Regions from separate parts of the Paenibacillus sp. FSL W7-1332 genome, predicted to be linked through region 3. Evidence: riboswitches for the same ligand, from Rfam matches in the RefSeq annotation. Region 3 holds a riboswitch; each other region holds the start of a gene.
The links. A riboswitch is a leader RNA that binds a small molecule or an ion and turns the genes downstream of it on or off. The one in region 3 is predicted to bind cyclic di-AMP.
Positions count from the first base shown of each region.

Region 1: linked by a shared signal. The riboswitch ahead of MKX98_RS00495 (C40 family peptidase) and the one ahead of MKX98_RS02395 (hypothetical protein) in region 3 are both predicted to bind cyclic di-AMP.
Region 2: linked by a shared signal. The riboswitch ahead of MKX98_RS28635 (TrkH family potassium uptake protein) and the one ahead of MKX98_RS02395 (hypothetical protein) in region 3 are both predicted to bind cyclic di-AMP.

Region 1 covers NZ_CP150209.1:102,298-109,831, forward strand. Annotated here, with positions in the region: gene MKX98_RS00485 (GNAT family N-acetyltransferase) at 1-127, opposite strand, end outside; gene MKX98_RS00490 (C40 family peptidase) at 267-740, opposite strand; gene MKX98_RS00495 (C40 family peptidase) at 1,176-1,649, opposite strand; cyclic di-AMP (ydaO/yuaA leader) riboswitch at 1,653-1,792, opposite strand; gene MKX98_RS00500 (hypothetical protein) at 2,141-2,968, opposite strand; gene MKX98_RS00505 (M1 family metallopeptidase) at 2,980-4,971, opposite strand; gene MKX98_RS00510 (YwhD family protein) at 5,119-5,637, shown strand; gene MKX98_RS00515 (copper amine oxidase N-terminal domain-containing protein) at 5,739-6,908, opposite strand; gene MKX98_RS00520 (heavy metal translocating P-type ATPase) at 7,091-7,534, opposite strand, start outside.
Region 2 covers NZ_CP150209.1:6,305,480-6,313,013, reverse strand. Annotated here, with positions in the region: gene MKX98_RS28640 (type II CAAX endopeptidase family protein) at 1-1,070, opposite strand, end outside; cyclic di-AMP (ydaO/yuaA leader) riboswitch at 1,362-1,506, shown strand; gene MKX98_RS28635 (TrkH family potassium uptake protein) at 1,571-2,911, shown strand; gene MKX98_RS28630 (TrkA family potassium uptake protein) at 2,928-3,602, shown strand; gene MKX98_RS28625 (LysR family transcriptional regulator) at 3,639-4,556, opposite strand; gene MKX98_RS28620 (succinate dehydrogenase cytochrome b558 subunit) at 4,910-5,578, shown strand; gene sdhA (succinate dehydrogenase flavoprotein subunit) at 5,595-7,337, shown strand; gene sdhB (succinate dehydrogenase iron-sulfur subunit) at 7,357-7,534, shown strand, end outside.
Region 3 covers NZ_CP150209.1:557,113-564,646, forward strand. Annotated here, with positions in the region: gene MKX98_RS02375 (serine hydrolase) at 1-1,371, shown strand, start outside; gene pruA (L-glutamate gamma-semialdehyde dehydrogenase) at 1,444-2,991, opposite strand; gene MKX98_RS02385 (proline dehydrogenase family protein) at 3,193-4,113, shown strand; gene MKX98_RS02390 (hypothetical protein) at 4,174-4,638, opposite strand; cyclic di-AMP (ydaO/yuaA leader) riboswitch at 5,322-5,490, shown strand; gene MKX98_RS02395 (hypothetical protein) at 5,625-6,035, shown strand; gene kdpA (potassium-transporting ATPase subunit KdpA) at 6,295-7,534, shown strand, end outside.

The DNA.
Region 1 (7,534 bases), 450 kb from region 3:
CTTTCATCTGCTCCCAGGGAAGAAAGCCATAGATATTATAGGGGGGAGGGTAGGCCCAGGCGCATATCTCTTCGGCGTGCTCTTCACGCATGACTACGGTGTGAAATGTAATCGGTGTGGCATCCATTTGCGAAGTCCTCCTATCGTCTGCATAAATAATAACCATATTACGAGCATCCAGGTTGCATCAAAAAAGCCCGCCAAAGAGAGGTAAGGGCTCCTTTAACGGGCAAGCATTATGTATAGGGAAGATTAGCCTCTATATCTTAGGATGATTCACCGACCGACTCTTCATACTTATCATCGCTCATGATACGCTTTGCACCCACGTACCGCTGATCGTAGTAATCCTCTGCCAGGCGGTTGATAACCACGCCGCGGTTAGAGGAAGCATGGGCGAATTTGCCATCGCCGACATAAATGCCGACGTGGGAGATGCCCTGCCCCGATGTGTTGAAGAACACCAAATCGCCAGCGCGCAGCTCCTTACGGGACACGCTTGTCCCCATGTCGAATTGAGAGCCGGATTGATGCGGGAGCTTCAGACCGAGTTTAGCATAAACATACATGGTGAAGCCGGAACAGTCAAAACCGCTCGTGGTTGTACCACCGTAGCTGTATCTTGTACCCAGAACCTTATCGATTTCCTGATCCAGCGCATGATCAGCAAAGACGCTGCCAACGCCCAAAGTGAACAACAGCGTGATATTTAGGGCTGCTGTCGATAATGTTTTCTTCAGCATGGAAAGCTCCTTTTCGATGCCGCGAGGCATAGCCATCTATATATTAAAGCACTTACATTAATGACAAAGTTGTTACTGCGTCCATTCTATCAGACAGCAAGCGAGATTGGCAATTATTTCTTGGTGAATTTCGCTATTTTTCAATAGCATTAGCTGTCGAAGCACCAAGGAAAATCAATATTTTTCCAAAATGGGTGTTTAATGAAGGGAGAGAAGGGTATATAAAGGATAGATGATGTGAAGACATGGCGAAGTGAAGTGAAATTGTATAATAAATTTTATTTTTTTTCGAAAAGCGGGAACTTTTTTGCTGTCCTGAACGTTATAAAGGTATACACACAATCAACAAAAGAAAAAAGCCGCTGGATGAGATCGGCACAATCTCATAAACCCAGGGCTTTCTTGTAAGAGTAAATCAATTAAGTTCCAACATTAATTGTAGTTCACAGCTACAGATTTGTACGTATTCTGACTCATAATTCTTTTAGCGCCTACATATCGGTTAGCGTAATAGCTCTGGCTCAGCGGACTGATAATGACACCGCGCGAAGATGAAGAATGAGCGAATTTGCCGCTCCCGACATAAATACCCACATGAGATACACCTCTACCGGATGTGTTGAAGAACACGAGATCGCCAGCTTTCAGGTTGCTCTTGGATACGGCCGTACCTACTTTGTATTGAGCTGCAGACGTGCGGGGCAGGCTAAGACCAAGCTTCTTGTAAACATAGCTGGTGAATCCGGAGCAGTCAAATCCATTCGTTGTAGTTCCACCTGTTTTGTAAGAAACACCAATGGCTGGTTTGATTGCAGTATTTAATTTGGAATCGGCGAAAGCGCTTCCGGTCCCTAATGTGAGTGCGAGTGCGAGGCCTAGAGAAACAGCCGTTAACTTCTTATTCAAAACAAAAGCTCCTTCCATTGCCTGCGAGGTTAGCTTAAGGGTTCGGTTGAAGGTCCCCTATGATCCCTCTCTTGCGAGATCAATTCACCCAAAACGGATCCCCCGCTTCCCATATCGTTATGGGAATTCGGCTCCTTGAAATGTTGATGAACCCATTCATTGACGTTTGACGTTCCAACATAGTTAGCGAATTACAACGTTCCTACATAAAAGTTACAATAAAGATGACAAAGTTGTTACTAACATATTCGTTATTTTAGCAGAGTATTAACAATTTGGCAAACGAGGAAACATTATTTTTAAACAAAAAAACCTGTCCCCATCTTGAGGGAACAGGTTTTTTTGTAATTTGGCGTTCAGAAATTTGTAATATAGAGGATAAATGAACTCTTATTCTCTGTAAAATCTAGCGCGGGATAGAAACGTGTCGCTTCTGATTACAGCTTATTCACGAGCGTGTTTCATTATTTTAGGGTGACGAATTGTAACCATTAAGGATGCTGTGAGGAGGAATCTCTCCACAAATGATATTGAGCGGACATTGCCCAAATTTGGAAAAGTCCATTCAGGAAATAAGAGGCCTGCTGAATAATTAAGCCGATCAACCCGGCCCAGAAGAGCGAGGCCGAGCTCAGGAGCAGCAGAATGATACAGGCGGATCCGCCGATGGTGATGGATAACAGCATTGCTGTGCCCAAGCGGCGGAAGAGCGCATGGATAGAGCTGATCATGCTGGAATCGCCGGTACGGCCAAATTGCATATAGAGCAATAACAGGCGGATCAGATAGGCGTACAAGAACCAGCCAGCTGCATAGGGCAGTGCATGAAGCAGCAGTACAGGCTCCTGAATTCCATTCAGCAGAATCGGGAGGATCTTGGGCAGAATCCAGTAACCGGGTGCGAAGGTGAGAATAAGCTCAACCAGATAGAATAGCGTTACGGGTTTCCACAGTTTCCGCATGCCAGTGAAGAAGAATAAACCGCGCTCGCCCTTGGCTTCCTGGTGAAGGTTGTAGAAGATGCCGGCCCGAATGAGCGGGGTGAGGATCATCCGGATCAGGAGCAAACCGGCCAAAAGCCATCCGTAAGTGTGTACTGTGCTGCTCAAGGACAGGCTCATCTCGCCCTCGTAGAAGAATAAAAGACGGCTGAGCTCGTTAGGGGCGGAATCCGGATATCGCATCAGAAGGGGGACGACTGCCGATTTTACGAGTCGGTACAGGCAATATCCCCACAGCAAACGGTATAAGAAGAGCAGAATCGTGACGTATAGCTGGTCTTTAACACTGATCCACCCTTGGCCTGCGTAACTTTTCATGTGCTCCCCCCTCACCATGACAGGCTGCCGAACAGCGTCTCCACAAGCTTGGTAATACTGAGATTCCAGCGTGTAACCACCGTCGGATCCATTCCTGCCTTCATATAGTTATTAATGTGTTTATTCTCCAGGACGATGGAGTACTTCGGATCAACCATGGCCCAGGCGAGCGGAGAGCTGTATTCCAGGGTGTAAGCCACTTTGCCGTCTTTGCCGCTCCAGGTTCGTTCCACCGTTTTGCCGTCCTCAAAGGCGAACACGATCGGCACATCGGTGATATCCCCGTCCTTGCTCGTAATCTGGACCGTGGACTCATACCGAGGATTTTCAGCCGTGCCTTTATTTTTGGTTTTGATCACGTCGATGGCGACATCCGCCATCTGGCTTCCATATACATATTGGTCAAAATACGACTGCCAGGACGTTTTGCTTACTTGCTCGACGACTTTCTGAAAGTCAGATGTGGTTGGATGCTTGAACCGGTATTTCTGGGCATAGGTATGCATAATCTTGCCCATCATCTGTGGACCGACCTGCCGTTCGATGCCTTGCAGCACCAGCTTGCCCCTCGTATATACATTCAGTGCGTAGTTTTCGTGAGAGCTGTATTTCCAGGATTCCATCTTCAGCGGTGCAGGGGAAGTAATGGATGCTCCCTGAGCCGCCGTATTGGAGGTAATACCGTATTCTTTTTCCATCACTCGTTCTTCTGCATAGGTTGCAAAGGCCTCGTCCAGCCACGCTTCCTCAAATTCGTTACTTGCAATCATTCCGTAAAAATATTGATGGGCGATCTCATGAATAACGGTCCGCTCCAGTTCATATCCCGGCGAATCGTTCTTGGCACCGAAGGCTGTGACCAGCGTCGGGTATTCCATGCCGCCTGCACCGTTGCCCGATTCAGGCGGAACGACGATGGACAACGTGGAGTACGGATAGGTTCCGTACCATTTTCCAAACGAAGCGAGTGCCGACTTGGCGGCATCAAAGTAACGCTCTTTTAAGTCTTTATGGGCTGGATCGAGATACAGCTTGATGCGGACGCCAGGTACGCCTGGTGCGGAGAATGCTTCTTCTGCCGTGACAAAGTTTGGCGATGCCGACCAGGCAAAATCATGTACGTCATCCGCGTAAAACTGATAAATTTTTTCCCCGTTTGATTTTTGGGCAGGCTTGGTAGGGAATCCGGTCGCGGCGACAATGTAATTTTCGGGCACTCGAATGCGAACGCTGTAAATGCCGAAGTTGGAATAGAATTCGGAGTTGCCGTGGTATTGATGAAGATTCCAGCCTTCCTCTGCTCTTCCGCGAAGACCGGCCGGTTCATAGACCGAAATTTTCGGAAACCATTGGCCAGCCATGATAAAATTCTCGGTGGTTCCCATGCGGGCAAATATTTTGGGAAGCTCGACCTCGAACTCCAAATGAATGGTAACACTCTCCCCGCTCTTGATGGGTTTAGGCAACCTTAGCTTGGCAAGGCTGTGATCCTTGATGTTGCCGTCGTCAGGTTGAACAAATTGAAGGCGATGGGTCAGGGCCAGTCCTTCGGTTGTTTTCACGCTGGTAATGGTCATGGAGCCGTATCCGTCATCTGGCATGGGATCGGAACGAAGCCTGCCGCCCGATTCCTTCATAAAAGTCGTGTCATTGGAAGCAAAAGCATTGGGATACAGATGAAAGTACAGCTCGTTTACGCTTTTTTTGCCTGGATGAGTCCAAGTGAGTGTCTGTTTGCCCTTAAGCTTGTTCTCCTCAGGCTCGTACCGAACATCCATATGATATTCCACCAGCCGGTCGCTCAAGGCCGGAGCAGGAATATTAGGCTGCACCTTAGGCGGTGAGAGCGGGGCCTTCTCCACGGCAGAGGCGGAGGGCTTGCCCGCATTTGGGGCAAGAGCAGACGCTGAGGACCCTGGATTCAGAAATATCGGCATCGATCCTGCAAGCAAACCTAGGGCAAGCAGGGATGATAGAAAGACTTTGGCACGTGGTGGGACCATATCGAACAACCTCCCGTTGACAAGCATCTAGTGCATGTATATGTTTGCTTTTGGGGGATTATTAGTTAAAATAAAATTATTGGGACATGGTTATCAATTTAGCAGCTGATACGTAAGCATCGGCTCTGATATAGGAGGTCGGCAGCAGTGGAGAATGAAGAGCAGAAGCAGGGTGCGAAGAAACCGATTGCTTTGAATATTATTAATAGCAAGAGTAAGCATAAAGGGTTTGGATCAGGCTCCATCGATCTGAACAGTCTGTCACCCGTCATTATCGATAATGGCGAGGCCCGAGTGGATATTGGGGCCATGCATGCCAAGAGTAAGGTGGAGAAGGGTATCCGTTTCAGCATGAACCGGGATGAAGTGCCCAATGGACGACAGGTATGGATCGTGTGGGTGGCTGTAGATCGTACGGCGGAAGGACAGCATTATGCAGGCATGACCGCCTGTGAAATGTGGATCGACCAGGAGGCCCGTCGCGGCTGGAAGATCCTCGCCGATCATGTGAATAAAATGGATGCGGCGATGAAGCGCAAGATCATTCTGGATGGTCTTGGCGACGTCGAGAAGAAGGCACTGCGCGAGCTGCTGATTTCGCGTAACGAGGAATGGTGGAATGCATCGCCAGAGGAATTCAGGGAAGCTCTTCAGACAGCGGAATGATACAATAAATTAAAGCAGCCTTTCCAAAAAGGACGAACATGAAGAAGACCGGTTGGATTCGTAAATGAATCCGGCCGGTCTTCTACTTATTTGCATATCGATTAGAATGGAAGGGTGTAGGTCAGCTTTTCTTTTTGATCGAGAAACGGATTGTTGTATTGGAACGTCAGCTTGCCGCCGGCATATCCGAGATACGTAAGGCCGTCACCAATGAAGCCCACCTCATTCGGCGGCATTTCCTCTATGACCTTGATAGTTTCCTCGTCCAGAAGCTCAGGATAGATAAGCTCGGCTGTCTTGCCAGTCGGATGGACGATATACAGGGTCGCCTTCGTGTATGGTCGGACGAGCAGGAAGTCCTGTTCAATCGCTTCTACGATAAAACTATCCTTTACTCCCGTGAGCGCGGTCAGGTCATAAGTTTTGACCGTTTTGCCCATCGGATGAACCAGCTCAAGCGTACTGCCGTTCATCATGGCAATATTGCCTTTGTAGCTGAATTGGTCCGGATGGTAGTTGATCCCGGCAAAATTGGAATGATTGGTTTTGGATAGCTTCAGGATTTTCTTGTCCTGAATGAGCACCCGGTATCTTCCCTCATGAATATGAGGTTCGCCGTAATAATTGGACAAGTCGACCACGTAGGTAGTGCTATTGATGCGATGTGCGCTTAAGCTGACTTGATCGATCTCCTCAACCGGGATTATACCAACTTGGGCTGGCGTGGATCCGGCTTTACCCATCGAGAGCATACCATTCTCGCGATTTACCCAGAACAGCATATTGGCCTTGGAAGCATAGGCGTATTTTGACCAAGCATCAAAGGTCGTTCTAAGCCCGGATTTGCTGTCATATTTCAGAGGGATGCCGAAAGCTTTGGTAATCAGACTGGCTGGAACATAAGTCACGCCTTTCTTCACGACCGGAGCCGCCTCAAGCTTGAGAGGGGTCCCCTTGGCATTGACTGCGCGCGACTGTCCGATGATAATGCGAACAGACTGTGTCGGGCTGTTAATATACAGCTCTTTTTTTCCCGGGATCGTCAACTGCAGCTGCAGTTGTTCGGAAACTTCCTTCAATGGAATGAATACGACGCCTTTATTCGTATAAGGTTTATGTTTCACGTCCAGCGTGCTCCATTTTGCCTTGCTCTGTGATGTGGAAGCTGCTGCCGCATGGGCAGAAATCGTTGCGAGCGATGAGGACGTAAGCAATAAAGACATGGCTATGGATGCGGTACCTGCTAATTTGATGAGTTGCACGGATTTCATATCAGTTCCTCCTTATGTTTTACACTCCCGCCTATATAAACGACTAAATAATGGGAAATGTTTCACCCTATCGCAAAATCATGTAAAAATTGATATATGCTTATGGCGTAAGATCAGAGCTAGTGGCCAAATGACGAACTAAAAAACCGGAGCTGCCCTGAAGGGGCGAGGCTCCGGTTATATTAATATCCTGATTTCAGCTCCTGATCCTTGCCAAGCAGGATGGTGAGACCAAGCAAGGTAACGATAATGGTGGCGCCCATGTCCGATATGATTGCAATCCACAGGGTCAGCCAACCCGGGATCGTTAGCAGCAAAGCAATGGCCTTCAGCGACAAGGAAAGCCCGATATTCCACTTGATAATCTGATTGACCCGTCTTGCGGTTTTGATGGCCCCCGGCAGCTTGCCAAGGTGATCCTGCATCAATACAACGTCGGCGGTTTCTATGGCACTGTCAGTCCCTTTTCCCATCGCGATACCCAGATCGGCAGCGGCCAATGCAGGGGCGTCGTTAATACCATCGCCAACCATGCCGGTTTTTTTGCGGGAAGAAAGCTCCTTGATTTTGGCAACCTTCTGTTCCGGCAGGAGGCTTGCGAATACCCGAGCTACACCGGATTGTTT
Region 2 (7,534 bases), 1.8 Mb from region 3:
TTAAGCCCGTCTTCTTTGAGCCATAGCCCGCTGCCCCCGACAAGGGAGAAATAGAGCAGTGCGGAGAAGATGAGCGAATAGACCGCATAGAAGATCATCATCCCGAGTATGCCGGTTTGCGACATCCCCTCGGATTTGAAAACGGGAATCAGATTGTACGTATTCAGCATCTGAATGACAAACAGCAGCGCCGATAGGAAGAGGCCGCGCTTAAACGACGTGTAGGCTCTGGTCTTCACGCTGTACACAATCGCAAGAATGCCAAGGATGAGGGTGAACAGGCCATACCCTGCAAGCGTCAGCAGCGTGGCATCTTGGGTCTGCTTGTTGACATAGGCGGAATGGGCGGCCGGAACCGAAAAAGATGGCTCATAGGAGCGTAATTTCCCCTGCTCGAAGGTGAAACGGTGCTCCAATCTGGAGTCGCTGATCTTGGAATCCGGGTCCACATACCGGAGCTGGGGTTCCCCTTCCCGCGTGACCAGCTCCAGGTGCGACAGGTCATAACCCGCTCGCTGGAGCCAAGGCTCCGCAAGAGCTTGCTTCTCGGCTAATGACATGCCGTCCTCGACCACAAGCAGCATCTGTCTTTGTACATCGCCCTTGTTCAGCTCAATCCGGTCATAGCTGGAGCGGGCGTAATCGTACGAGAAGCCGACGATGCCTGAATTTTGCATGTGCACGTCCACATTGAGGGCATCGCCACCACCCGGCTTGCTGAAGCGAACGCGGTATACGTCATAGGGATATTTGGCTTCATAGGTTTTGTTGTATTCCGAAAGTCTCTTTTCCTTCGCCAGATATCCGTAAAGTTCCGATTTGGATTGATATGTAACCAGCGTGTCATCCGTTTTTGCAGCCGTAAACTGCAAAAACTCTTGAGCAAAGCTTGAAGCCGCTTGCCGAGCCTGCTCCTTGGATATGATATTCGGAGATGCCATCTCGGTAGAATCCGAATTCGTCGACGGAAACACCTGAAATAATAGGAACAGAATCAGGCCGACTGCGGCAGGCGCGATGAGCTGTTTCAGATTGGGCTTCAGCTTCAAGGGCTCTCTTGCACGATTCATGAAATTCCTCCTCTAAGAAAGTTGATACTCCCACGGGTATTCGATATGCCTGATTAAGAACGCATAGAGTCAATATAACATAGTTATGAAAGTCATAAGCAGCTTATCCCAATATCCGGAATAATGAAACAAATCGATGAAAATGAATGAAAGGTTTCGAAAACGTTAGAGAACCCCATGCTTGTATTCTTGAATATGCCCAATTCGCGCTCTTTTAAAGATTTTTTGGGTGAAAAACGGCATTGGGTTACGTACCGGATTGCGTTATAATCACATCATGCTTCAAGGAACCGAATATTCCAGCCGAATTTCGTACTGAAAATGGGGGAACCATGTAATTGGGGTGAATTTCATTATTCCTAGAATAATGAATAGGGCGACCTGTGAAAATGCCCGAATCCGTCAGCTAACCTCGTAGGCTGCAGCACAGGAACCAGACCGTAAAGGGCACTGCGTTTTCCAGTGTCTTTTTTTCTTGATTTTTTTAAGAAGGTGACCGATTGAACTCTAAATTGAACTGGCTCAGGTTGTCTCCGCCGCAGATTCTCGTGCTTGGTTTCGCGGCTATTATTTTCATCGGGACGGCGCTGTTAATGCTGCCGATATCCACAAGTACAGGTGAACCGCTGGAATTTATCGATGCCTTGTTCACTTCGACATCGGCAACTTGCGTAACGGGGCTGGTTGTGGTGGATACAGGAACGACATTCAGCTCCTTCGGACAGATCGTGATCATGCTGCTGATTCAGATCGGCGGGCTCGGTTTCATGACGATGGCCACTTTGTTTGCCTTGGCTCTCAAAAGGCGCATATCGCTCAAGGATCGCCTCATTCTGCAGGAAGCGATGAATCAGTCCTCGATGGAAGGAATCGTAAGGCTGATTCGCAGAGTACTCCTGTACTCCCTGATCATCGAGGCCTGCGGTGCCTTGATTCTATCGATCCGCTGGGCGTTTGATATGCCGATCGGCCGAGCGATTTATTATGGCGTTTTTCATGCGGTCACGATGTTTAACAACGCCGGTTTCGATTTGTTTGGCGATTTTCGGAGTTTGACCGGGTATGTCTATGATCCTGTAGTCAACGTTGTCGTGATGTTTTTGATCGTCTCGGGCGGCATCGGTTTTATCGTATTATCCGATCTGATTGATTTCCGGAAACAGCGGAGACTTTCCTTGCACTCCAAAGTAGTGCTCACCATGACGGCTACCTTGCTGCTGGTTGGATTTATCGTCATTCTTATTTTTGAATTCACCAATCCGAGGACGCTCGGCTCCCTGAATTGGGGCGGAAAATTCTTCGGCGCATTATTCCAATCCGTAACGCCGCGTACAGCTGGCGCGAATACTATAGATATTACGGGGCTTAGACAGGCCACGCAATTTTTTATCGTTATTCTGATGTTTATCGGAGCATCCCCAGGGTCAACCGGGGGTGGTATCAAAACAACAACCTTTACCATTATGGTGGGGGCGGTCATCGCCATGATGCGCGGGCGTGAAGACATCGTCATGTTCCGTTATCGCCTGGCCCAGGAGCGGGTGCTGAAGGCACTGACCATTGCATTACTGGCACTGCTGCTCGTTCTAACCGTATCGATGATTCTGTCGACGACAGAGGAAGGGGATTTCCTGGAGATTTTATTCGAAACGACATCCGCCTTCGGTACGGTGGGTCTCTCCATGGGCCTAACGCCCGATCTGACGGTGTTCGGCAAGGTTTTGATCAGCATTACGATGTTTGCAGGACGATTGGGGCCGTTGACGCTTGCTTATGCACTGGGGCCGAAAAAGGGTAAAGAATTATATCGTCATCCGGAAGGCAAAATGATTATTGGATAAGGAGTACTGGAGAGACATGAAACCAAAGCAATTTGCAATCATCGGTTTGGGACGATTTGGCGCCAGCCTGGCGCTTGAACTGATGGAACAAGGATATGAGGTGCTCGGCATCGACCGAAATGAAGAGGTTGTCGAGGATATGAGCGAGCTGCTGACACACACGGTGGTAGCGGATGCTACCGATGAAGAGGTGCTTAAATCGCTCGGTATTCGTAACTTCGACTGCGGCATTGTTGCGATCGGAAACGATATTCAGATGAGCATCTTATCCGCCATCTTGTTGAAAGAGCTTGGTGTCGCCATGGTCGTTGCCAAGGCGATTTCGGTGCTGCACGGCCGGGCGCTGGAGAAGCTGGGCGTCGACCGGGTGATCTTTCCGGAACGGGATATGGGAATCCGGGTAGCTCACCAGCTTGTCACGCCCAATCTGCTTGACTATATCGAATTATCCAAGGACTATCTGATTGTGGAGATGACGGTCACGGACTGCATGGACGGAAAAACGCTTAGCGAGCTCAATACGAGGGTTCGTTACGGTGTCAGCGTGGTGGCCCTGAATAAACAATCCGGCATCATCGTAGCGCCGACAGCCATGGATGTGGTGAACTCCGGCGACATTATGGTCGTTATCGGCTCCAATGATAATGTGGATCGCTTTGAGTCTGAGGTCGTGAATATGCTCGAAAAATAAATACAGAAGAAAAAAACCTGACGGTCATGCATATCGTCAGGTTTTCTTCATTTTGTCCTCCTCCAGCTTACGGAATAGAATTTCCGTTTCGTCAATCCAGCGGCTGGCCGCCTTGCTTAAATCCGAAGCTTGGCCGTAGATCAGCGAAGTCGTCCGCCGGGTTTCAATGAGGGCCGGAATATGAATGTCGACAAGCCCGTTGTCGGATAACAGCTGCGGCCTGAGATAGGATTTGGGCAGAAGTGCGGCCGCCTTGCAGGTCGGGATGAGCCTGACGATCGCTTCGAAGGAGTCGATCTCCATCCGGATATCCGGCATTATGCCCCAGCGGTGGAACAGGTCATCCGTCAGCTTGCGGTACCAGGTTCCAGTCGAGAAAATGATCATCGGCAAGCCTTGAAGCTGCTCGATTCCAACATCCTCGAGCTCCGCCAGCGGATGTGAAGAAGGGATGACAAGCTCCAGATGGTCATCAAACAACGGGATGCAGTTTAATCCGGGCTGGTTGATGGAGGAGGCGACAATGCCGACATCGACGCGTTTATCTCTTACATAAGAAACGATCTCATGGGTCTTGCCGGTAATCAGTTTGATTTCGGCCGCGGGATGACGCTCCATGAATGCGTTAACGAGCGGGGGCAAGGTGGTCTGAAGGGTGGTCAGGCTGGCCCCCAGGTTGATCGAGATCTGATCCCCCTCCCGGTAATGGGCTAACGTCTGCATGAATTTGATCTGCTGCTGCCGCTGCTCCAGGGCAAAGATGTACACAATCTGTCCGATGGAGGTAAGCTCCAGCCGTTTGCCCCGGCGGTTGAACAGCTGCAGCCCAAGCTGGTCCTCCAGCTTGGCTATTTTCCGGGATAGGGCTGGCTGGGACAAGTTAAGCAGCTTGGAGGCCTGGTTTATGCTGGATTGCTCTACAACGACGGCGAACATGTCCAGTTCTTCGAACATGGAATTCCTCCTATATAAAATAGACATGCGTGCAAAACATTGCTTATGCGTATAGATTATAACGATTAATAATTATATTGCAATTCCATTATAAGAAAAAAAGGAGTAACATGAAACATGACACAAGTTGTTCACACGATTGCCGAAATCGGCAGCTTTTTGTCGTTGCAACGGTTTAATGCTAGTTCATAAAGGTCGGTTTAGATGCCGAGTGGCTTCCTGATTCACTTCGTGATCAAAAGCGGGCTTTTTGAACAACCTCCTTTAGGACGGACAGGGTAAGTGTAATTGTTCTGAAAATAGGAAAGATTGAAAATGAAAACGCTGCACATTGGAAAGGGGAACGTCAACTGATGAAAGGGTATTATTCCAGAAAGCTGCATTCTTTACTCGGTGTCATACCGCTTGGAGCATTTTTGCTCAGCCATATGATTTCCAACTTTAAGGCTTTCGAGGGTGGAAAGGAAGGCTTCGCAAGCGCGGTCCATTTTTTGAACAGCATGCCGCTGGTATTTTTCCTCGAGCTGTTCCTGATCTGGCTGCCACTGCTATATCATGGCGTCTACGGGTTATACATTGCTTACCAGGCGAATAACAACGTGGGCAATTACAACTATGAACGGAACATCCGCTTTACCATCCAACGGATCACCGGCGTTATTACGTTCGTTTTTGTTATCTGGCATATGTACGATACGCGTTTCCAAATCATGATCGGCAAAATCACGCATGACGATTTGGGCGCCACGATGCACGGCATCATGAACAATCCGGTTCTGTTTGCTCTGTACGTCATCGGCGTTGTTTCCGCAACCTTCCATTTCGCTAACGGCCTGTGGGCGTTCCTCGTCAGCTGGGGCATTACCGTCGGTCCGCGCGCGCAGAAGGTATCCACTTACATCTGCATGGGCTTGTTCGTATTGATGAGCGTGCTGTTTGTTCTTGCTATGACAGCATTCCGCGGCTCCGAATTCCAGGCGGCGACGGCAGCGATCGATGTAGTTAAGACAGTCTTAAGTTAAGGGGAGTGAACGAAAAATGGCATCTAATATTATTGTAGTGGGCGGCGGCCTCGCTGGGCTGATGGCAACCATCAAAGCGGCAGAAGCAGGAGCTCACGTTCATCTATTCTCACTTGTACCTGTTAAACGCTCTCACTCCGTGTGTGCGCAAGGCGGCATCAATGGAGCCGTGAATACGAAAGGTGAGGGCGACTCTCCTTGGGAGCATTTTGACGATACGGTGTACGGCGGCGACTTCCTTGCGAATCAGCCTCCGGTCAAAGCGATGTGCGAAGCGGCACCGGGCATTATCCACTTGATGGACCGCATGGGCGTTATGTTTAACCGTACGCCGGAAGGACTGCTCGATTTCCGTCGCTTTGGCGGAACGAAGCGTCACCGGACTGCGTTTGCCGGCGCAACGACCGGACAACAGCTGCTCTATGCGCTTGATGAGCAGGTTCGCCGCTGGGAAACCGCGGGTCTTGTGACCAAGTATGAGAACTGGGAGTTCCTGAATGCGATCATCGACGACGAAGGCGTGTGCCGCGGTATCGCTGCTCAGGATCTGCGCTCGATGGAGATCAAGTCGTTCAAAGCTGAAGCTGTCATTCTCGCAAGCGGTGGTCCTGGTATTATTTTCGGAAAAACGACCAACTCGGTGATCAACACGGGAACAGCGGCCAGTGCCGTTTATCAGCAAGGCGTTCATTATGCCAACGGCGAGTTCATCCAGATTCACCCGACAGCCATTCCAGGCGATGACAAGCTCCGCTTGATGTCGGAATCGGCACGCGGTGAAGGCGGACGGATCTGGACCTATAAAGACGGCAAGCCATGGTACTTCCTCGAAGAGAAATACCCAGCTTACGGAAACTTGGTGCCGCGCGACATCGCTACGCGTGAAATCTTCTCCGTCTGCGTCGATATGGGACTTGGCATCAATGGCGAGAACATGGTCTACCTCGACCTCTCCCATAAAGATCCGAAAGAGCTGGACGTTAAGCTTGGCGGCATCATTGAAATCTATGAGAAATTCATGGGCGACGATCCGCGTAAAATCCCGATGAAGATCTTCCCGGCAGTCCATTATTCCATGGGCGGCATGTGGGTCGATTACAACCAAATGACGAACATTCCGGGGCTGTTCGCAGCCGGAGAATGCGAATATCAATACCACGGTGCGAACCGTCTGGGAGCGAACTCCCTGGTTTCCGCCATTTACGGCGGTATGGTGGCCGGACCGAAGGCGATTGAATATGTCAAAGGCCTGAAGAAGTCCGCTGAGGATGTTTCCTCCACAGTATTTGATCGCGCTGCGAAAGAGCAAACGACCAAATACGAAGGCCTGCTCAAGATGGAAGGAACCGAGAATGCTTATGTAATCCATAAAGAGCTCGGCGAATGGATGACCAACAACATGACGGTGGTTCGCTACAATGACAAGCTTGAAGCTACCATCGGCAAAATCAAGGAATTGAAGCAGCGTTACCGCAATATCAATATGACGGATACCTCCCGTTGGAATAACCAGGGCGTGGCGTTCACGCGCCAGCTGTGGAACATGCTGGAGCTGTCCGAAGCCATGACGCTGGGTGCGCTTCTCCGGAACGAAAGCCGTGGGGCTCACTATAAGCCGGAATTCCCTGATCGTAACGATGAAGAATTCCTCAAGACAACCAAAGCGACCTGGACGCCTGATGGACCGCAGATTTCATACGAAGAAGTGGATGTTTCCTTAATCCCGCCGCGTATTCGCGACTATTCGAAAGACAAGTAAGAAGGAAGGGGGATTTACGATGTCTCAAACGACAGCCGCCTCAAAGAGCGTTAAGTTTATCATTACACGTCAGGACAATCCGGAGACGAAATCCTATACTGAGGAATTCGAAATTCCGTACCGTCCCGGCATGAACGTTATAAGTGCGCTGATGGAAATTCAGCGCAATCCCCAAAATGCGCAGGGCCAAACGACCG
Region 3 (7,534 bases):
CAGTCAATCGAACGCTTTATCCGATCGATTCAGGAAAAGGAGCTTGAACTCCACAGCTTCATGCTGGTACGGCATGGACATGTCGTGGCGGAAGGCTGGTGGAAGCCGTATCAGGCGGACAAACCGCATATGCTGTTCTCGTTAAGCAAGAGCTTTACTTCTACGGCGATCGGACTGCTCGCCCAAGAGGGACAGATTGCGCTGGAGGACCGGGTGATCGGCTTCTTTCCGGAATACGCTCCTGAAGATCCCTCCCCGAATCTGTCCGCGATGACGATACGCGACTTGCTTATCATGGGGACCGGACATGCGCAGGAGCCTGCCATGCCGTCCGATATTTGGGCGGCCGACTTTCTTAAACAAGCGGTAGAGCATGAGCCCGGTACCCACTTTGTATATAACAGCGCAGCGACGTACATGCTTTCGGCCATTCTGCAGAAGGTTACCGGCATCACGCTGCTGGATTATTTGCAGCCTCGCCTGTTCGACCCGCTTGGCATTCATGGAGCCACATGGGAAAGCTGTCCGCAGGGAATCAACACCGGCGGATGGGGACTTAAGCTGAAGACCGAGGACATTGCCAAGTTCGGCCAGCTTTATCTTCAGAAGGGCGTATGGGAAGGCCAGCGGCTGATCCCGGAGGCGTGGATCGAGGAGGCGACCTCCAAACAGATATCCAACGGACCTGCGGATTCCTCTTCGGATTGGACCGAAGGGTACGGCTATCAATTCTGGATGTGCCGACACGGGGCTTACCGCGGCGACGGCGCATTCGGACAATTCTGCGTCGTGCTGCCGGAGCAGGATGCGGTCATAGCGATTACCTCCGGCCTTGGGGACATGCAGGCCGTGCTAGATGAAGCATGGGAGCATCTGCAACCTTCGATGAGGCCTGATGCGCTGCCGACCGACACCGGAGCGGAGGCTTCTCTTACTGGAATGCTGCAAGCGCTGAAGCTGGATCCGCCAAGCGAAGAGGCGGCATCCCCGGTCGAGAAGGACGTCACCGGGATCGTCTATGATCTCGAAGAGAATGAGGCGAAGCTGCGTTCGTTCTCCGTCCGGTTTGAAGAAGACGGCGCGGTAATGGAGCTTGAGGGGGAACACGGCGTCAATTCGGTTGTCTGTGGTCGCAACGCGTGGAAGACGGGAACCACGAAGCTGATGATGATGGGGGATAATGAATATGCTGCCTCCATGACCTGGAAGGATGAGCGGACGTTGAAGCTGACCATCCGACTGACAGAGACGCCATTCTACTTAACCACGGAATGCACCTTTGGTGAGGAAGGCATTCATCTTGCGTACTGGATGAATCAATCGTTCGAGGGCAAGGTGGTCCGGGAGATTAAGGGCAAGGTTAAGGCGTAAAGCCGGTAAAAGAATCGCTGTACATAAAGAAACCTCTCCATTGTCATGGAGAGGTTTCTTTACATGTCGTAATCAGAATCGCTCCGACACCGCCTTCGCCTGTGTAAACAGGAGCAGGTAGTCACGCCCGCCGGCTTTGGAGTCGGTCCCGGACATATTGAAGCCGCCGAACGGGTGGATGCCCACCAAGGCGCCGGTGCATTTCCGGTTCAAATACAGGTTGCCGACATGGAAGTCGCGCCGGGCTTGCTCCAGGTGCGCGCGGTTGTTCGAGATCACCGCGCCGGTCAGCCCATAATCGGTATTGTTGGCGAATCGGATCGCTTCGTCGAAGGAGGCTGCCTTCGTGAAGGCCACGACCGGACCAAAGATTTCCTCCTGGGAAATACGGGCGGTGCTGGCAACGTCCGCGAAGATCGTCGGCTGTATGAAATACCCCTCCGGATCGCCGGGAAAACCGCCAAGCACCAGCCTACCTTCGCTTTTCCCGATTTCGATATAGTCGAGAATTTTACGGTACGCCTTATCGTCGATGACGGGTCCTACCTGAGCCTCGGCATTGGAGGGGCTTCCGATCACCAGCTTCTTGGAGCGGTCGATCACCTTCTGCAGCACGATATCATAGACGTCCTCGTGCACGATGGCTCTGGAGCAGGCAGAGCATTTCTGACCGGAGAAGCCGAATGCGGAAGCGGCAATCGCGTCCGCCGCGAGCTCCAAATCGGCTTCGTTGTCCACGATGATTGCGTCTTTCCCGCCCATTTCGGCGATGACGCGCTTAATCCATCGTTGCCCCGGCTGCGTCTTGGCCGCGCGTTCCTGAATCCGCAGTCCGACCTCGCGTGACCCCGTAAAGCTGATAAATCTGGTCAATGGGTGATCCACCAAATAGTCGCCCACTTCCTGACCCGGGCCAGGCAGGAAATTAACGACGCCCGGAGGCAGGCTGACCTCTTCCAGTAGCTCTACGAATTTAGCGGCTATGACCGGGGTGGTGCTGGCTGGCTTCAGCACAACGGTGTTGCCGGAGACGATGGCAGCCGTTGTCATGCCGGCCATAATCGCGAGCGGGAAGTTCCACGGCGGAATGACGATGCCGACGCCAAGCGGGATGTAATAGAGATGATTCTCTTCCTCCTCGTGGACCGTCAGCGGCTGGGGCGCGCTCAGGCGCTGCATTTCGCGTGCATAGAATTCCATGAAATCGATCGCCTCGGCCGTATCGGCGTCGGCTTCGGCACGCGTCTTGCCGGCTTCGAGAGTCATGAGCGCGGAGAACTCGAGCTTGCGCCGCCGCATGATCGCCGCGGCTTTGAACAGATAGCGTGCCCGTTCGCTCGGCTCGGTGTGCTTCCACGTCTCAAAGGTACGCGCTGCCGTCTGAATGGCTTGTTCGGCAAGCTCGGTATCCGCCTGGGACACGACGCCGATGACTTGGCGTTTGCGCGCCGGATTGACCGAATTTGCGGTGCGCTCCGTATGGATTTTGGCACCGCCGATGACCAGCGGGTACGATTGGCCAAGCTCGGCTTCGACCCCGGATAACGCCGCGTCGTATAACTTGTTGTTCCATTCGTTGTTGAAGTCCATAAATGGTTCGTTCCGAAAAGATGCTCGCATGGGGAGGCCCCTCCTTAACATGATATGAATCGAAGCTTCTGGCCAATGGTCCAGCTGCGAATGCGTCATGGTGGCATGGTTAGGAACTCCTGGTGAAAACCTCTATGTAAGATATGTATGTCTTCCTGCATGCCGTCATGATTTTTGCATATGAGTTAGATAGAGTGCATTTTTGGTTTACCTTGCAGAGGGGGCGCGCGCATGGACGGAACCGAGCTTTACCGCAAAGTGATCCTGACGGTGTCCAGCAATAAACTCGTGAAATGGTTGTCGATCAAGTACGGCCGGAAATTGGCGGGCCGATTCATTGCCGGCGATACCTTGGATGAGGCGCTGGATGAAATCGAGAGGCTGAACGCGAAGGGCATTCTTGTCACGCTGGACCATCTGGGGGAGGGCATCCGGACGCTGGACGAAGCAGCCGGGTATCGGGAGGAATATTTGAAGCTGGTGGAAGGGATCGCGAGGCGTGGAGTGCAGTCGAACGTATCGCTGAAACCGACGCAGATGGGCATGGCGCTGGATCTGGAGAAGGCGTACGAGAACATCAAAATGGTGGTGAAAAAGGCGAAAGAGCACCGCAATTTCGTTCGTCTGGATATGGAGGATTCGCCGTACACCCAGGCGACGATTGATATGACGCTGCGGCTCCATAAGGAGGGGCTGACCAACGTGGGGACCGTAATGCAAGCCTACTTGTTCCGTACGGAGGAGGACGTCAAGAATTTGATGCATGCCGGCGTAAATCTGCGGTTGGTCAAGGGGGCGTACAAAGAGCCGGGAACCATCGCCTTTCAGCAGAAGCGGGAGGTCATTGACAACTATAAGAAGTTGATCAAAATGCATTTTGATCAGGGAGCCTACGTCGCGATTGCTTCGCACGACGACAACATCATCGACTGGGTGAAGGTGTTTGCCGAGCAGAGCCGCATAGACAAACAGGACTATGAATTTCAGATGCTGTACGGACTGAGGATGAACGATCAGGCTGCCCTGGCACAGGACGGCTACCGTATCCGGTGTTATATGCCCTACGGAACGATGTGGTACCCGTATTTCACCCGGCGGCTGGCAGAGAAGCCGGCCAACCTGATGATGGTGCTCAAGAATATGTTCAAGTGAGCGGGGGGAAAACAACCAATTGCAATGGAGAGAGAACGGTAGCTCTTTCTAGCAGCTGTCCTAGAAGGAATAATATGCCTCCGAGCAGTCCATCAGGAAGGAACGCTCCAGCGGCAGGCTGCCTAACCGCATACGGGTGATGTGCTGTTGCAGATTGGCCTCCAGATCGGCGAGGGCCGATACGGCGAGCTGCATTCGTGCGGATCCCCACTGCTGCTGCTTCTGGGCATAGCGAATGGCCTCGGTCACGGGCATACCTCTCAGCCTCGTAAAGACGGATGCCCAGCGGATCAGATCCGCGAATTCTCTTGTGCTTGGCAGGGCATATTCGGCATACCCGGCCGCGTCTTTGCAGCTGATTTTGAACAACCCGCAGTTCCAATCTCGGTCGCTCCAGGGGATAAAGCGTTCAGCCGAGCCCCGGTCGAAACGAAATATCTCCATGCAGCGGATGAGCTCTGCATTTAATGCAGGCGATGCGGTTTCGATGACGGGAGCCAGTGCGGCCTCGATGAGTTTCGTCATGATCTGCGCTCCTTTATAGGAATGTTATATGCACGGCAAAAAGGCCTGATGAGCAGAGTAACCCCGCTCTCCAGGCCTATTTATCGTTAGTGGCCCTGCTACAGTGGCCGCTTCGCTTAAGGCTCGGGAGCTCAGCGTAAACGAGTGTTTCGAATGATGGATGAATCATACGCCGGAGGAATCTAAAAGTAAATGGCCATATTGGACGGATACATTCCGAAAATCGATGAAAACCGTAAAAGAAAACGCGTACATTCGGTTGTGTCATCTATTATCATGGCAAAATCTCGGTATCTCGATAGATTGCGATAAATACAAGAAAACAAGAGAAATACATAGTATAGAGCAGGATTCAAGAGATAATGGAGCGAAACCGGACAGATCCTGTTCGACATAACGCCCCACGTGTTTCTGCTCACATTTACTTCCTGTAAGGCCGGACGTATGATACGAACTATGAATTGACGGACATCGGCAGCAGGCATACGGGCAGCCGTTCCATGAAGACCTAAAGGCTGTGTGGGAGCTGCCGGGTTCTTTATGGATCGAATCTCGGGCGAGGGCACCATGGGCCTTCGCTGGAAATGCAGGATGATGCGACTCTCACCGCTCGAACCTGATGCTGTGCTGTTTTGCCGGGCCTGAATGTTAGTCAATCGCTAATAGAATAACATGCTACTCGTTTTTAATTTTCGCTGAGTCCTTGAATGGAAAAGGAACGGGGGAACCAGTCGGGAGATAAACTTGATCTCTCAGGGGTGAATCCCATGGACAAGATAACGGTCTATGGGTAGGGCGACTCTCACGCCCGAATCCGTCAGCTAACCTCGTAAGCGTATCGAGAGAGGCAACGATTGTCGTGGACTTGGGCCACGGTGTATTTCACCGTGTTCTGATGAAGAAGCCTGCGGGAAGAGTTCTTCTCTTTCCCCAGGCTTCTTTGTTGTTGTCTTCTCTTTCTGAACTTTTTAGGAGGAGAAATAAAGATGGAGAAACCGCAGGAGTTTATCCTGGTATCCGCGCCTAACAAGGCCGGGGAAGAATTTATCCGCCAGTTGATCTATATGGACATTTCGTTTGCGGCCATAGCCAACAACCGGGTTGAGCAGGAGAGGCTGCGGGAACTAGGCTGCACCAACATGATTGTTATCGATACAAGGGATGAACAAACCTGGATCATTCCCGAGTTTCCCGTCAGCAAGGTGTATTTGTTCGAGAGCAGCTTGAACCTGTGCTGCCGCTATTTACGGATCTGCCGGACATGGACGACGGAGTCGATTTATGTGATTACCCATTCCAGCAATCCACGATTGATATACAAGGGACTGGGTGCCGATGTGGTGCTTCATACGAACCATCATCAGGTATCCTTCCTGATTTCATCCATTGTCAGCTAAGCGTCTTGGCTGATGTGACCATGAGGTTTTAGGAGGTTGTATTCATGCAGGATTTATATATGGTGCTTATCTTGGGAGGAACCTACGGACTGCTCATGCTGTTTATGTTCTGGTGCGGACGCGTGGTTTCGGAACCGGAGGTGGATTAGTTGTGATGATCATTTTAATATGCACGCTCTTTATTTTTCTATATTTGATTTACGCGCTGATTCATCCTGAAAAATTCTAGGGAAACAGCTGAAGGAGGAAGGCATTCGTCATGGGCATTTTACAAATTGCCATCGTTATACTCGTTCTGGTGCTGCTGGTAAAGCCGCTCGGAACTTATCTATATCAGGTGTTTCGCAATGAGGGGAATGGAACGGATAAATGGTTCTCCTGGTTGGAGAAACCGATCTTCGCACTGATTGGGTTCAAAGAACGCAAGGGAATGACATGGAAAGGGTATGCCGTCAGCTTTGTGATAACGAATATCGTGCTCGTCGCGGCGGGGTATTTGATTCTGCGGATACAGAGAGTATTGCCCTTCAACCCGAACGGTATCGACAATATGGAATCGACCTTGTCGTTCAATACGATCATCAGCTTTATGACGAATACGAATCTCCAGCATTACAGCGGGGAGTCGGGATTATCCTATATGGCCCAGATGGCCGTCATTACGATGATGATGTTCGCGTCCGCGGCGACCGGGCTATGCGTGGCGATTGCGTTTATCCGGGCGGTGACCAGCAAGGGTACAACCGTCGGCAACTTTTTTGAAGATTTCGTCAAAGCCCACACCCGGGTGTTTATCCCGGCCGCATTTATCATTGCGATGGTACTGGTTGCGCTGCAGGTGCCGCAGACTTTGCAGCCTACGCTCAGCGTCACGACGCTTCAAGGAAGCGAGCAGCAAATAGCGGTGGGACCGGTGGCTGCGCTGGAATCGATCAAGCATCTGGGCACCAATGGGGGCGGGTTTATGGGGGCCAACTCGGCGCATCCGTTCGAGAACCCGTCCCCGCTGACCAATGTGATCGAGATCCTGTGCATGTGGAGCCTCGGGGCGGCGCTTCCTTACACATTTGGTTTGTTCGCGAAGAGCCGTAAGCAGGGCTGGATTATTTTCTCGGTAATGATGACCTTGTTTATCGGATTCCTGTCCTTGAACTATGCGGCTGAAACGAACGGCAATCCGGCGCTGAACCGGCTGGGCATGGATACCTCCCAAGGCAGCATGGAGGGCAAGGAGGTCCGGTTCGGGATCGCCCAGTCCTCCCTGTTCACCACGGTGACGACTGCGGCCACGACCGGGTCGGTCAACAACATGCATGATACGCTCACGCCGCTTGGCGGGATTACGCCGCTATCCCTGATGATGCTGAACTCCGTTTTTGGCGGAAAAGGCGTCGGGCTGATGAACATGCTCATGTATGCGATATTGGCAGTATTCCTGGCTGGTCTTATGGTTGGCCGAACACCCGAATTTCTAGGGAGAAAAATAGAGGCGCGGGAGA